DNA from 4 places in the Bacillus sp. CPT56D-587-MTF genome. Region 2 is predicted to be linked to each of the others. Evidence: riboswitches for the same ligand, from Rfam matches in the RefSeq annotation. Region 2 holds a riboswitch; each other region holds the start of a gene.
What was found. Region 2 has a riboswitch for S-adenosylmethionine ahead of AC3WVZ_RS25910 (ABC transporter permease). Riboswitches for the same ligand answer to the same signal wherever they lie in the genome.

Region 1: it holds a riboswitch for S-adenosylmethionine, as region 2 does, so the genes downstream of both, AC3WVZ_RS28480 (methionine ABC transporter ATP-binding protein) here and AC3WVZ_RS25910 (ABC transporter permease) in region 2, are expected to answer to the same signal.
Region 3: it holds a riboswitch for S-adenosylmethionine, as region 2 does, so the genes downstream of both, metI (cystathionine gamma-synthase/O-acetylhomoserine thiolyase) here and AC3WVZ_RS25910 (ABC transporter permease) in region 2, are expected to answer to the same signal.
Region 4: it holds a riboswitch for S-adenosylmethionine, as region 2 does, so the genes downstream of both, AC3WVZ_RS05955 (YezD family protein) here and AC3WVZ_RS25910 (ABC transporter permease) in region 2, are expected to answer to the same signal.

Annotation. Positions count from the first base shown of each region.
Region 1 covers NZ_JBYTEF010000001.1:5,508,633-5,511,771, reverse strand. The annotation lists gene AC3WVZ_RS28485 (methionine ABC transporter permease) at 1-217, opposite strand, end outside; gene AC3WVZ_RS28480 (methionine ABC transporter ATP-binding protein) at 207-1,226, opposite strand; SAM riboswitch class I at 1,350-1,456, opposite strand; partial or broken gene AC3WVZ_RS28475 (cysteine hydrolase family protein) at 1,699-2,264, shown strand; gene pruA (L-glutamate gamma-semialdehyde dehydrogenase) at 2,515-3,139, opposite strand, start outside.
Region 2 covers NZ_JBYTEF010000001.1:4,994,165-4,997,303, reverse strand. The annotation lists gene tnpC (IS66 family transposase) at 1-274, shown strand, start outside; gene AC3WVZ_RS25920 (hypothetical protein) at 664-1,167, shown strand; gene AC3WVZ_RS25915 (DUF3951 domain-containing protein) at 1,184-1,399, opposite strand; SAM riboswitch class I at 1,567-1,672, shown strand; gene AC3WVZ_RS25910 (ABC transporter permease) at 1,809-2,726, shown strand; gene AC3WVZ_RS25905 (ABC transporter permease) at 2,743-3,139, shown strand, end outside.
Region 3 covers NZ_JBYTEF010000001.1:3,876,651-3,879,789, reverse strand. The annotation lists gene metC (cystathionine beta-lyase) at 1-62, opposite strand, end outside; gene metI (cystathionine gamma-synthase/O-acetylhomoserine thiolyase) at 59-1,171, opposite strand; SAM riboswitch class I at 1,266-1,376, opposite strand; SAM riboswitch class I at 1,580-1,689, shown strand; gene AC3WVZ_RS19975 (bifunctional homocysteine S-methyltransferase/methylenetetrahydrofolate reductase) at 1,760-3,139, shown strand, end outside.
Region 4 covers NZ_JBYTEF010000001.1:1,131,403-1,134,541, forward strand. The annotation lists lysine riboswitch at 11-192, shown strand; gene lysA (diaminopimelate decarboxylase) at 373-1,689, shown strand; SAM riboswitch class I at 1,805-1,913, shown strand; gene AC3WVZ_RS05955 (YezD family protein) at 1,986-2,129, shown strand; gene AC3WVZ_RS05960 (phosphoadenylyl-sulfate reductase) at 2,217-2,921, shown strand; gene sat (sulfate adenylyltransferase) at 2,960-3,139, shown strand, end outside.

The DNA.
Region 1 (3,139 bases), 510 kb from region 2:
TAATGAATGGTACCGGACGAATTGTATTAATTATGATGTTAAGAATAGAAAAGACCCATTTATTTTCTAAAAAGTTTCCTTTTCTCGTTACATATAAAAGTAAACCTAGAGGTATACCAAGAATTGTAGCAAATATAAGGATTACAATTACCATTAAGAGGGTATCCCCCGTCGCATCTAGTATGCGCGGCCAAAATATACTCCAATCAACTCGCATGAGCTTCTACCTCCTTCAGCTGCACTTGCAGTCTTAGATGTTGTAATGCTTTTTGAATTTCCCTCTGCTCCCCTTGCAACTCTACAAGAAGATTTCCAAATAGCACATTTTGAAGTTCAATAATATTTCCGTACAGTACATTTACATCGACGTTATAGTTTTTTGCGATATATGATAGTACCGGCTGTCCTGTCTCCTCACCAGTAAATGTTAGACGATAAATTTGACCACCATTTTGAATTTTCGCTAGAACACTTTCCGGTAAATGATCATTAATGACAGAACGTACAAAGTTTTGAGTCGTCTTTGTTTTTGGTTGCGTGAAAACATCAAACAGTTTTCCTTCTTCAATAACTTTTCCCTTCTCCATTACAGCTACACGGTGACAAATTTCTTTCACAACATGCATTTCATGTGTAATAAGAAGAATTGTTAAATTGTATTCTCTATTTACTTTCTTTAATAAGTTTAGAATTTCTGTCGTTGTTTCTGGATCTAAGGCTGATGTTGCCTCATCACATATAAGAATATCTGGCGATGTCGCAAGTGCTCTAGCAATGCCCACACGCTGCTTTTGTCCACCTGATAGCTGCTCTGGGTAATAGTTTGCTTTATCTTCTAACCCTACAAACTTCAGCAGTTCATTTACTCTTTCTTTTATCTCATTCTTTGGTACTTTCGCTAACTTTAATGGATAAGCAATATTTCCAAATACTGTTCTTGAATTAAATAAATTAAAACTTTGGAAAATAATTCCGATTCTTTGTCTCAGTTTACGTAATTCTTTCGTCGATAATGATGTAATATCTTTATCATCTATTGAAATCGTTCCTGCCGTCGGTCTCTCTAACATATTTACTAAGCGTAATAACGTACTCTTTCCAGCGCCACTAAAACCAATAATGCCAAAAATTTCGCCTTTCTCAACTGATAATGTTACATCCTCCACCGCATGAACAGATTGCCCAGCTGATTCATACACTTTACTTACATTGTTAAAAGAAATCATTTTTTCCCCTCCTATATGCTGTAAAAACTTGAAGCAGAGCTTTCGAGGTAAAATAAAAAGTGCTCTCCTTCTTATCAACCATAAAGATAAGAAGGAGAGCACTTATATGTACTCGTTCACATCTTCTCATCTTCCAAGCCTTTATATGGCTTGCTGGAGTTAGCACGGTATTAAAAAAACCCGTTGCTGAGGTATCGTAGGGCCAGTCCCTCCACCTCTCTGGATAAGAATGTATCGATTTAATTGTCGTTTAATTAATTCTCATTATAGAACTCAGAATAATAAGAGTCAATACATTTTTTAGAAAAATATTAATTATTCCTTTATTAAAATTTTCAGATGAAAATTCATGAGAAAATAGTAACTTTCAAGGTTATTTAAAATTCTTCTTCCTCATATTTTTAAACAGGAGAATCTTCTCTACGAATTGAATAAATTTATTTGAATATGAAACTCGGAGGAAGATAAATATATGAAAACAGCTCTTTTACTCATCGATATTCAAAACGATTATTTTCCAAATGGAAAGATGGAATTGCGTAATCCAGTAGAAGCAAGCGAATATGCTAATCAGTTATTACAACACTTTAGAACAAACAGCGAACCTATTTTTCATATCCAACACGTAGCTATAAAAGATGACGCTACTTTTTTCCTACCTAATACAGAAGGTGTACATATTCACGAAAGCGTACGTCCACTTAGAGAAGAAACAGTTATAGTCAAACATTATCCAAATAGCTTCCGAGAAACTAATCTTCTAGAGCAATTAAAACGTTTAAATATTGAACATGTCGTTGTATGTGGGATGATGACTCATATGTGTATCGATGCTACAGTAAGGGCTGCATTCGATTTTGGCTTTCAATGTACCGTTATACATGATGCTTGTGCTACAAAAGACCTGTCTTTTAAGAACGCTACTATACCAGCTGTTTACATTCACAATACAATTTTAGCTAGTTTAAATGGCGTATATGCAAATGTAATAAGCACGCAAGAATTTTTAGCTACATAAAAAAACACTCCTTTCAGTGAGCAAAACCGAAAGGAGTGTTCCTTGTCGAACCATAGATTTTCTTTCAAATTGTATTATACAGGAAATTCTCAAAATGAATACTAAAAAATATGACTAATAAGTCAACTTTTCTCATCATTTTATTTCTGTTCACATGTTTATCCCGCTATTAATAGGTTTTAGCTCATTCCCTTCGAACGATGGTAATATATAGGATTTCAATTTTAAAAGGAGCTCTTCACATTCTGTGAAGAGCTCCTCTACTATTTCTTATAAAGTTTCAGAAGTAGTTTTTGCTTGCATGTGAAGTGCTAAGTAATCAGGTCCACCAGCTTTAGAGTCTGTACCAGACATGTTAAAGCCACCGAATGGTTGGTAACCTACGATTGCACCAGTACATCCACGGTTGAAGTATAAGTTACCAACGTGGAAGTCTTCGCGTGCTTTTTCAATATGGTCACGGTTGTTAGTAATAACAGCACCTGTTAAACCGTATTCCGTATTATTTGCAATTGCAAGTGCATGATCGAAGTCTTTCGCTTTACAGAATGCTACTACTGGTCCGAAGATTTCTTCTTTCATTAAGCGAGCATCTTCTGCAACGTCAGCAACGATTGTTGGTTGGATGAACCAGCCTTTTGAATCGTCTCCTTCGCCACCTGCTAAGATTCTACCTTCTTCTTTACCAATTGCAACATAGCTCATTACTTTATCGAATGCAGCTTGGTCATTAACAGGACCCATGTTTGTACCTAATACTGCTGGGTTAGCAACTGTTAATTCTTTTGTTAATTCAACAGCACGATTTAATACATGATCATATACATCTTCATGGATTACTGCACGAGAACATGCAGAACATTTTTGTCCTGAGAATCCGAATGCTGATGCAACG
Region 2 (3,139 bases):
ATGGAATCGCTTCGTCAAGTATTCTGACAGAATTCTAGGGTTTTTAGAACATCCAGCCATTCCATTTGATAACAATCAAGCAGAACGGGATATTCGGATGACGAAAGTAAAACAGAAAGTGTCTGGGACTTTCCGAAGTAAGAAAGGCGCAGAATCTTTTTGTCAGATACGAAGCTTTATGAGTACCATGAAAAAACAAAAACAATCGGTCTTACAAGCGATAAACCAAGTCATAGAAACTAGAACGGTTCCTTGGAATAACACGACTTCATAAGAGAATTTCTCTATTTGGCATAGATTCTTTCTCTGATTGGAGTATTTTCTTTTCATGTTTTCGAATCGGAAACATGTATTTGGCCTGTTTTTTTATTTGAAGAAGCTGAGTAGTTACGATGATTCTCCTTAAAACCTTACATATGTTTGCGTTATGCATATGTAAGTCTAGCATGGTTTGTTCTTTATGTGTGCTTACAGTTTTGTAAGGTGAGTAGTAAAGCAGTGCAAAAGTTATTTGTATAAAGTGACGATACTGTGACAAACATGTTGGTATACATGTTACGATGTCGTCTTAAGTGTAAAAAGTAGGGCGTTCTCGGTATAATAACAAGTGGAGATAAAAGAAACTATAATGAGTAGTAGCTGTAGATAAAAGGAGAAGAAGAGATGAAGAAGGTTTTGGGTATTGCTGTAATGGGAAGTATGATCCTTCTAGCAGGATGTAATGGAAATAAGGATACGAAAGAACCGAAAGAAAAGGTAGAGCAATCTACTGAACAAACAGAAGAAATGAAAGAATACCGTGCAGTACATGAAAAATACGATATAAAAATCAATAAAGAAATTAATAAAGCACTGCAGTTATTTGAAGTGGCAAAAGAAAAGGGCGGTAAGGAAATAACGACTGCTACATATAAAGAAGATGTGAAAAAGGTAACAACGAGCATGTTAGAAGATATTGATCATATACGAAAAGAAATTCGTGTTCCGAAGTCGAAAGAGCAAGAACATGAGGTATATGTCGGTTTCTTGAATGAATCGGAACAAGCAATGAAAAAATTACAGAAGTTAGCTAAAGAAGAAGATTCATCGTTGATTCGTGATATAGAAATTAATTTTGCAACAGCATCGACATACTATAAACGTTTTCAAGCAGAAACGAAAAAATAACCTTGCCTATGCAAGGTTATTTTTTCTTCTTGCTATCTCCATCTTCATCCTCGGATACTAATATCTTCTGTTCTTCGTGAAATTCGGAAATAGTTTGCCCGGTAATATTATCGAAAGGGGTATAAAAAGAAGTGATACTTTTCTTTTTGATGAAGAGTTTGTAGAAGCCGATGATGACAAGTATAACGATTGTTAAGGGTAATCCTATAGTAGCTAGAAGTAAGGGGTCCATCTTATAACTCCTTTCATATCTTTTTTTATTATAAGCGAAATACGATATAGATAAATAAAAGTATTAAAAACTGATTTTTCTAAATATATCCAATTTGATTGACTTTTCATTTTTTCAGAATTATAATTCGAAATATACAATTTGAACCAAATAATAATATAGCAATTTACTTATCCAGAGAGGTAGAGGGACTGGCCCTATGACACCTCAGCAGCGGGTTCTGTAATAGGAACACCGTGCTAATTCCAGCAAGCAAGTCTTGAAAGATAAGTGATGGGCCTTTGTTTATTAAGCCTTGATCTTATTTTTTAAGATCAAGGCTTTTTGTATTCTAAAAAGAGAAAAGGGAGTAATGGAAAAAGTACGTTTATAAAACTAAGTAAATATATGTGTTTAGGGGGTTATTGGGGTGTATGTAATTAAAAAATTATCAGTTATGGTGTTCACGCTATGGGTTATTACGACGGTGACATTTCTAATTATGCATATTATTCCGGGGGATCCATTTTCATCAGATGCAAAAATCTTTCCTGAAGAAGTGATCCAAAACATGAGAGCGAAGTATCACCTTGATGAACCGTTATGGAATCAATATGTTGCTTATTTAGACGGCGTAGTTCATTTTGATTTTGGTGAATCTGTTCAATCAACCGGGCAAGGTGTATCAGAAATTATAACAACTGGTTTTGGTCCATCAGCAATTATTGGTTTACAAGCACTTATTATTTCATTGCTAGTCGGAATTGCTGCAGGTACATTTGCTGCTCTCTATCATGGGAAGGTAATTGATTACGGTGTAAGTTTACTTGCCATCCTCGGTATTTCTATTCCGAGCTTTATTTTAGCACCACTATTTATACAAGTATTGGCTATTCAATTCGAGCTCTTACCAGCAGCTTCTTGGGGTACATTTGAACATACGGTATTGCCATCCTTTGCATTAGCGTTAGGACCAATCGCAGTGATTACAAGATTTGTTCGCTCTAATATGATCGAAGTACTGCAGAGTGATTATATTAAGTTAGCGAGAGCGAAAGGTATACCGATTAAGAAGATTATTATAAGACATGCTCTTCGAAATGCAATTGTTCCGGTACTTACATTTGTTGGACCATTAATGGCGGGACTTTTAACAGGTACTTTCGTTATTGAAAAGATTTTTTCAATTCCTGGTCTCGGAAAATATTTTGTAGATAGTATTTTTAATCGAGATTATCCAGTGATTATGGGAACAACCATTTTTTATAGTGCACTTTTAATTGTATGTATTTTTATTACAGATATTATTCATCGTATTGTTGATCCACGTATTCGTTCTATTACGTAAGGAGGGGGATGTTTAGATGGGAGCTTATGAAATTAATGACCAGTTATTAACAAATGAAGAGAAGAAAGAATTAACGATAAATAAAGATCAGCAAAAGATTAGCCGAAAGAAAGAAGTGTTTCGTAAGTTTGTATCGAATCCAATCGCAGTTTTAGGATTAGTGACGTTATTACTCATTATTGTTTTCTCACTTGTTGGTGAAAGTTTAACGCCATTTACTGCGAGTGAACAAGTAAAAGAGGCAACAAACTTACCACCTAGTAGTGAGCATTGGTTCGGAACAGATGATTTGGGAAGAGATATATGGGCACGTACTTGGGCTGGTGGGAAGATTTCACTAACAGTTGGATTAGTAGCAGCTGCCCTCGATATAGGTCTTGGTGTACTGATTGGTGGATTTAGTGGATATGTGA
Region 3 (3,139 bases), 1.1 Mb from region 2:
CCTGTTTGCGAGTCGTGTTTATATTGGTTGTGTAGTAAGAGTGTATCTATAGAATAGCTCATATTCTTACACCTTCTTTTACGAGTTTAATTGCTTGCTTTAAGTCTTGAATTAAATCGTTACTATTTTCAATGCCAACTGAGAATCGAAGAAGACGATTGCATACGCCGTTTGCTGTTCTAATTTCTTCAGGAATATCAGCATGTGTTTGCGTTGCTGGATAAGTCATTAAACTTTCTACACCACCAAGACTTTCGGCAAATGTAATTAAGGATAAAGATTGTAAGAATGGATTAATCCAAGCTTCATCTTTAAGGCGGAATGAGATCATGCCGCCTCTTCCTGGATAAAATACATCTGTCACCCCGTCTTCATCATTTAAATACGCAACAACTGCTTTCGCATTTTCTTCATGTTGCCTCATGCGAAGCGCTAACGTTTTCATACCGCGAATTAATAACCATGAGTCAAATGGGCTTAAAACTGCACCTGATGCATTATGATAATGAGCGATTTCCTCGCAAAGTTCCTTTCCTTTTGCAACGACAAGCCCGCTTAGTACATCGTTATGTCCCCCTAAATATTTCGTTGCGCTATGAAGTACAATGTCAGCACCTTCTGTTAATGGTTGCTGTATATAAGGTGTGTAGAAAGTGTTGTCTACAATAAGGAGTAGTCCGTTCCTTTTCGCTACAGTTGCGACAGCAGCAATATCAGTAACTTGCATTAATGGATTAGTTGGAGTTTCTATGAAAATAGCCTTCGTTTCAGTTGTGATAGCTTGCTCAATTTGTTTAATAGACTGTGTATTTACGTATCTACATCGAACATTCCACTTTTTTTCATGCTCAGAAAATAATCGATACGTTCCCCCGTATAAATCTTCAGATACAATAAGTTCGTCTCCAGAGCGGAATAGAGAAAGGACGAGGAGAACAGCCGCCATCCCTGAACTACAGGCATAACCTTGTTCGCCATATTCTAAGTCTGCGATCGCCTGTTCTAAAAGACCTCGAGTTGGATTGCCAGTTCGTGAATAGTCAAAGCCAGTAGATTTACCAATTCCTTCGTGACGATAAGCGGTTGAGAAATAAACTGGTGGATTAACCGTTCCGGTTGTAGTTTCACTGCGATTTCCGATTTGTGCTAGTTTTGTTTCGATTGTTGACATATGAAAATTCCTCCTTTTTAAATTGAAACATTAAGTGAATATAAAATAAAAAAAGCCTTCTAAGAAGAAGGCTTTCGGTTTGAATAGAGTCTTCTTCTCATCTGTCAAATCTTTCACAATTTGCTGGAATTAGCACCTTATTAACAAAATGTTAATGGTTGCTGAGGCGTCACAGGGCCAGTCCCTCTACCTCTCTAGATAAGAATGTTCGTATGAAATTTTTATTATGTTTTTAACTTTACAATAAAATATAACTGAATTGCAACTTTATTTTAAATAATTTTTATTTTTCCGCAAGTGTCATTGACTTTTACTTTTGTGCATGCTAAATTTATTAAAAAATTAACAAACATTGTTAAAAGGGGAACGCATTTCCTTTTAGCTACATAAATAAAATAATAAAGACAACTCTTATTGAGAGCGGTGGAGGGAAAGGCCCTGTGAAACCCGGCAACCTTCAAACGAAATGTTTGAAACGGTGCTAATACCTGCAAAACGAATGTTTTGCATAATAAGAGGAGGAACGATTATGTCCCCCTCTTCAAAGTGAAGAGGGGGTTTTTATATTGATAGAAATGAGGGAGAGTCGTGAAATTACTAGATTTATTATCAAAAGGAATTGTAATAGGTGATGGTGCGGTTGGGACGTTATTGCATTCACATGGTTTGCAAAGTAGCTTTGAAGAATTGAATGTATCTGATCCAGACTTAATTATATCGATTCATAAACAATATGTAGCTGCTGGAGCAGATGTAATTCAAACGAATACGTATGGAGCAAATGAGGCGAAATTACGTATGTATGGTTTAGAAAATCAAGTTACAGAAATTAATAGAGCGGCAGTAAAACTGGCGAAAGCATCTGTGACAGATAAAAATGCAATTTTAGGAACAATTGGTGGTATGAAACATATCGGAGCTGTTACAACGACTGATATGGAAAGAGAGTTTATGTTACTTGAACAGGCAGGGGCTTTACTAGAAGAACAGGTTGATGGATTACTATTAGAAACTTTTTACGATGAATTTGAATTACTTCATGCCGTTAAAGTATTGCGTAAGCAAACGAATATTCCAATTGTTGCGCAATTAGCGTTACATGAAGCAGGTACGACTCAAAATGGAAATGATGTCAATGAAATATTAAAGCAACTTATAGATTACGGTGCAAATGTTGTTGGATTGAATTGTCAACTAGGGCCGCTTCATATGACGGAAGCTTTCAAAATGATATCGATTCCTCAAAATGGCTATTTATCAGCATACCCAAATGCAGGCCTCCCGAATTATGTGGATGGACGTTACGTATATGAGGGAAGCCCAGCTTATTTTGAAGCGATGACACCGAGATTTATTGAGCAAGGTATTCGGTTATTGGGTGGTTGTTGTGGTACGACTCCAGAACATATTCAAAGTATGAAGCGCGCTGTTGCGAATATTACCCCTGTAATAGAAAAAGACACGATTCAAAGGCCGAAAGTCGTTCATACGCATGAGAAACGTTCGAAGGCTCACGTCACTCTAGCAGAGAAAGCGAAAAAACAAACGACAGTTGTAGTGGAATTAGATCCACCGAAAACGTTAGATACACAGCGTTTTTTTGAAGGAGCAAGAGCGTTAAAAAGAGCGGGAGCAGATGCTATTACTCTAGCAGATAATTCATTAGCATCGCCTCGTGTTTCTAATATGGCGATGGGTGCGTTATTAACGAAGCATGATATCCCAGTATTGACGCATTTAACGTGTAGAGATCATAACGTCATTGGACTACAATCTCATTTGTTAGGTTTATCGGCGTTAGGGATGGAAGAAGTGTTAGCTTTAACTGGTGATCCAGCGCGCGTTGGTGATTTTCCCGGTGCCACTTCTGTATATGATTTATCCTCTATTGAGCTTATTAAAATGATTAAAGAAATGAACGATGGACGTTCAATTTTAGGGAAATCAATTGGACCGGCGACAAGGTTT
Region 4 (3,139 bases), 3.9 Mb from region 2:
CTCATCTACTCTCAAAGGTAGAGGCCGCGATAGGAAAGAGTAAGCTATGGGAGATTTAATGGAATCTGTGATCATAGGTTGAAAGGGACTATTGCCGAAATATAAGAATAACCATCTTATTCATATATTGGGACTGCATTGAATAAATGTAGTACTGTCATAAGATTTATTTTATGGAGAGCTATTTGGAGATGTTGATGCGGTTTCTTATTTTGAGGAGATAACAACTCGTTTATTTTTTCAATATATATTTTTCCTAATAAGAAACGCGTGTGAACATTGTTCCGCGCGTTTTTTGTCTATCTAAAAGCGTGCTGCAATGAATAGAAGATTGGGGTTATGAGTTTTAGAGGAAATAAGGGAGGAATTTAAATGTATTTACACGGCACAAGCCGAATTAATGGGCAAGGACACTTAGAAATTGGAGGGTGCGATACGACGCAGCTAGCAAAGCAATACGGAACACCACTTTATGTATACGATGAAGAGTCTATTCGAGGAAAATGCCGAGCATTTCATCGTGCTTTTAAAGAAAGTGGTTTCTCTTATCAAGTAGCATATGCAAGCAAGGCGTTCTTGTGCATGGAGATGTGCCGAGTAGCTCGTGAAGAGAGTATGTCATTAGACGTTGTTTCTGGGGGAGAATTATATACTGCGCTCCAAGCAGGATTTCCGGCATCACGTATTCATTTTCATGGAAATAATAAAACAGAAGAAGAAATAGTGATGGCTCTTCAGGCGAATATCGGTTGTTTTGTCGTAGATAATTTCTTTGAATTAGAAGTTTTACACGATTTAGCGATGCAACATGGGAAATTTGTGAACATATTAATTCGTGTAACGCCTGGAGTAGAGGCGCACACACATGAATATATTACAACAGGTCAAGATGATTCGAAATTTGGATTTGGTGTTTCAAACGGTCAAGCGATGCAGGCAATTGGATTTGCTTTACAAAAATCAAATTATAATGTGCTAGGGATCCATTCACATATTGGGTCGCAAATATTTGAAACAGCTGGTTTTGTTCGAGCAATTGAAGTTCTTCGCCAATTTTTAGAAGAAGTGAGAGAGCAAACAAACTATGTAGTAAAAGTGTTAAATGTAGGCGGGGGATTTGGAATACGTTACACAGAGTCAGATACACCATTAACTCTTGAGACATATGTGCGAGCTGTAACAAGTGCAGTGAGAGAACAATTTACTGTATGTGAATATCCATTTCCAGAAATATGGATTGAGCCAGGCCGTAGCATTGTAGGTGATGCTGGGACAACAATTTATACAGTTGGATCTGTGAAAGATATTCCTGGTATTCGGAAATATGTATCAGTCGATGGTGGAATGACAGATAATTTAAGACCTGCTTTATATAATGCGCGTTATGAAGCGATGTTAGCGAATCGAGCGAATGATGAGAATGAGGAACTCGTTTCGATTGCCGGGAAATGCTGTGAGAGTGGAGACATGTTGATTTGGGATATTCATTTACCGAAAGTCGCTGCTTCTGATTTACTAGCAGTTTCCTGTACAGGAGCATACGGGTACTCGATGGCGAATAATTACAATCGGATTCGAAGACCAGCCGTTGTCTTTGCAAAAGGCGGAACATCGCAAGTAGTTGTGGAACGCGAAACATATGAAAATATTATTGGGAACGATCGCATACGTATTAAAGAGCTTGTCTAAATAAGAAAAGGAGTTGTTCGAATGGGCAATTCCTTTTTTATAAAATAAAATAATTAAAATATATCGGAAAACTAGGATTGAAAAAAATCAGAATTGTGATAAAATACAAATACAAAGCTTATCAAGAGAAGCGGAGGGAACTGGCCCGAAGAAGCTCGGCAACCTGCTTATAGAAAGCAAGGTGCTAAATCCAGCAAAATGGGATCCATTTTGAAAGATAAGGTAAAATATATTACCGAACAGTCTTTTCGAAATGGGAAAGATTTTTTTTATGAATAAAAAGGGGGGCTGTTCGCGTGAGTGTACGGGAACATTTTGATGAAGTATCCGAGAAGATTGAAGCGATGCTTGCTGATATGAAATATGGTTCAATTACAATTGTTGTGCAAGATGGGAAAGTAATTCAGTTAGAGAAAAGTGAAAAAGTACGTTTAAAGTGAAAAGCGCTGACTAGAAAAACTAGAGGCGGTTTTAACCTATTTTCATTAGGTTAAAACCGTCTTTTTGCTTTTACAGGGGGGAAAAACATGTTGACGTATGAAACGTGGGAAGAAAATGTTGTTTCGTTTTCGGAAGAAGATGAAACAAAAGGTGCGTTATCAGTATTAAATTGGGCTTATAAAGAATATAAAGATGAGGTTGTCTACGCATGTAGCTTTGGGGTGGAAGGTATGGTATTGCTGCACATTATAAACCAAGTAAATCCATCTGCTAAAGTTGTATTTTTGGATACAAATGTTCATTTTCAAGAAACGTATGAATTAATTCAAAAAGTGCGGGAACGATTTCCTTCATTGAATATTATAGAAAAACAGCCAGAACTTACACTTGATGAACAGGCGAAGTTGCATGGTGAAAAACTGTGGGAGAGCAATCCGAATCTTTGTTGTAAGATTAGAAAAATTTTACCTTTAGAAAAATCATTAGTCGTGGAAAAAGCATGGATATCGGGCTTAAGAAGGGAACAATCAGAAACACGTAAGCATACAAAGTTTATAAATCAAGATCATCGTTTTCAATCTATTAAAGTTTGTCCACTCATTCATTGGACGTGGAAAGAAGTTTGGCGATATGTATACAAACATAGCTTGCCGTATAACCCGTTGCATGATGTTGGCTATCCAAGTATTGGGTGTGAGAAATGTACGTTGCCTGTAGGAGAGGGTGGCGATTCGAGAGATGGTAGATGGGCTGGGAAAGTGAAAACTGAATGTGGTCTTCATTACCAATAAGATGAATTTGAAAATAAAGCTAAGAGAGGGTATAGAAAATGAGTACAAGAAACGAATTAATAAATCGAATAGACGAGACATACGACGTATCACAAATTAAAAAAGAAATTGGGCTAGATAACATTGCGTTAAGTGATTTAGAACTATTAGCGACAGGAGGATATAGCCCGCTTACTGGTTTTTTAGGAAAGAAAGATTATGATTCGGTTGTAGAAACG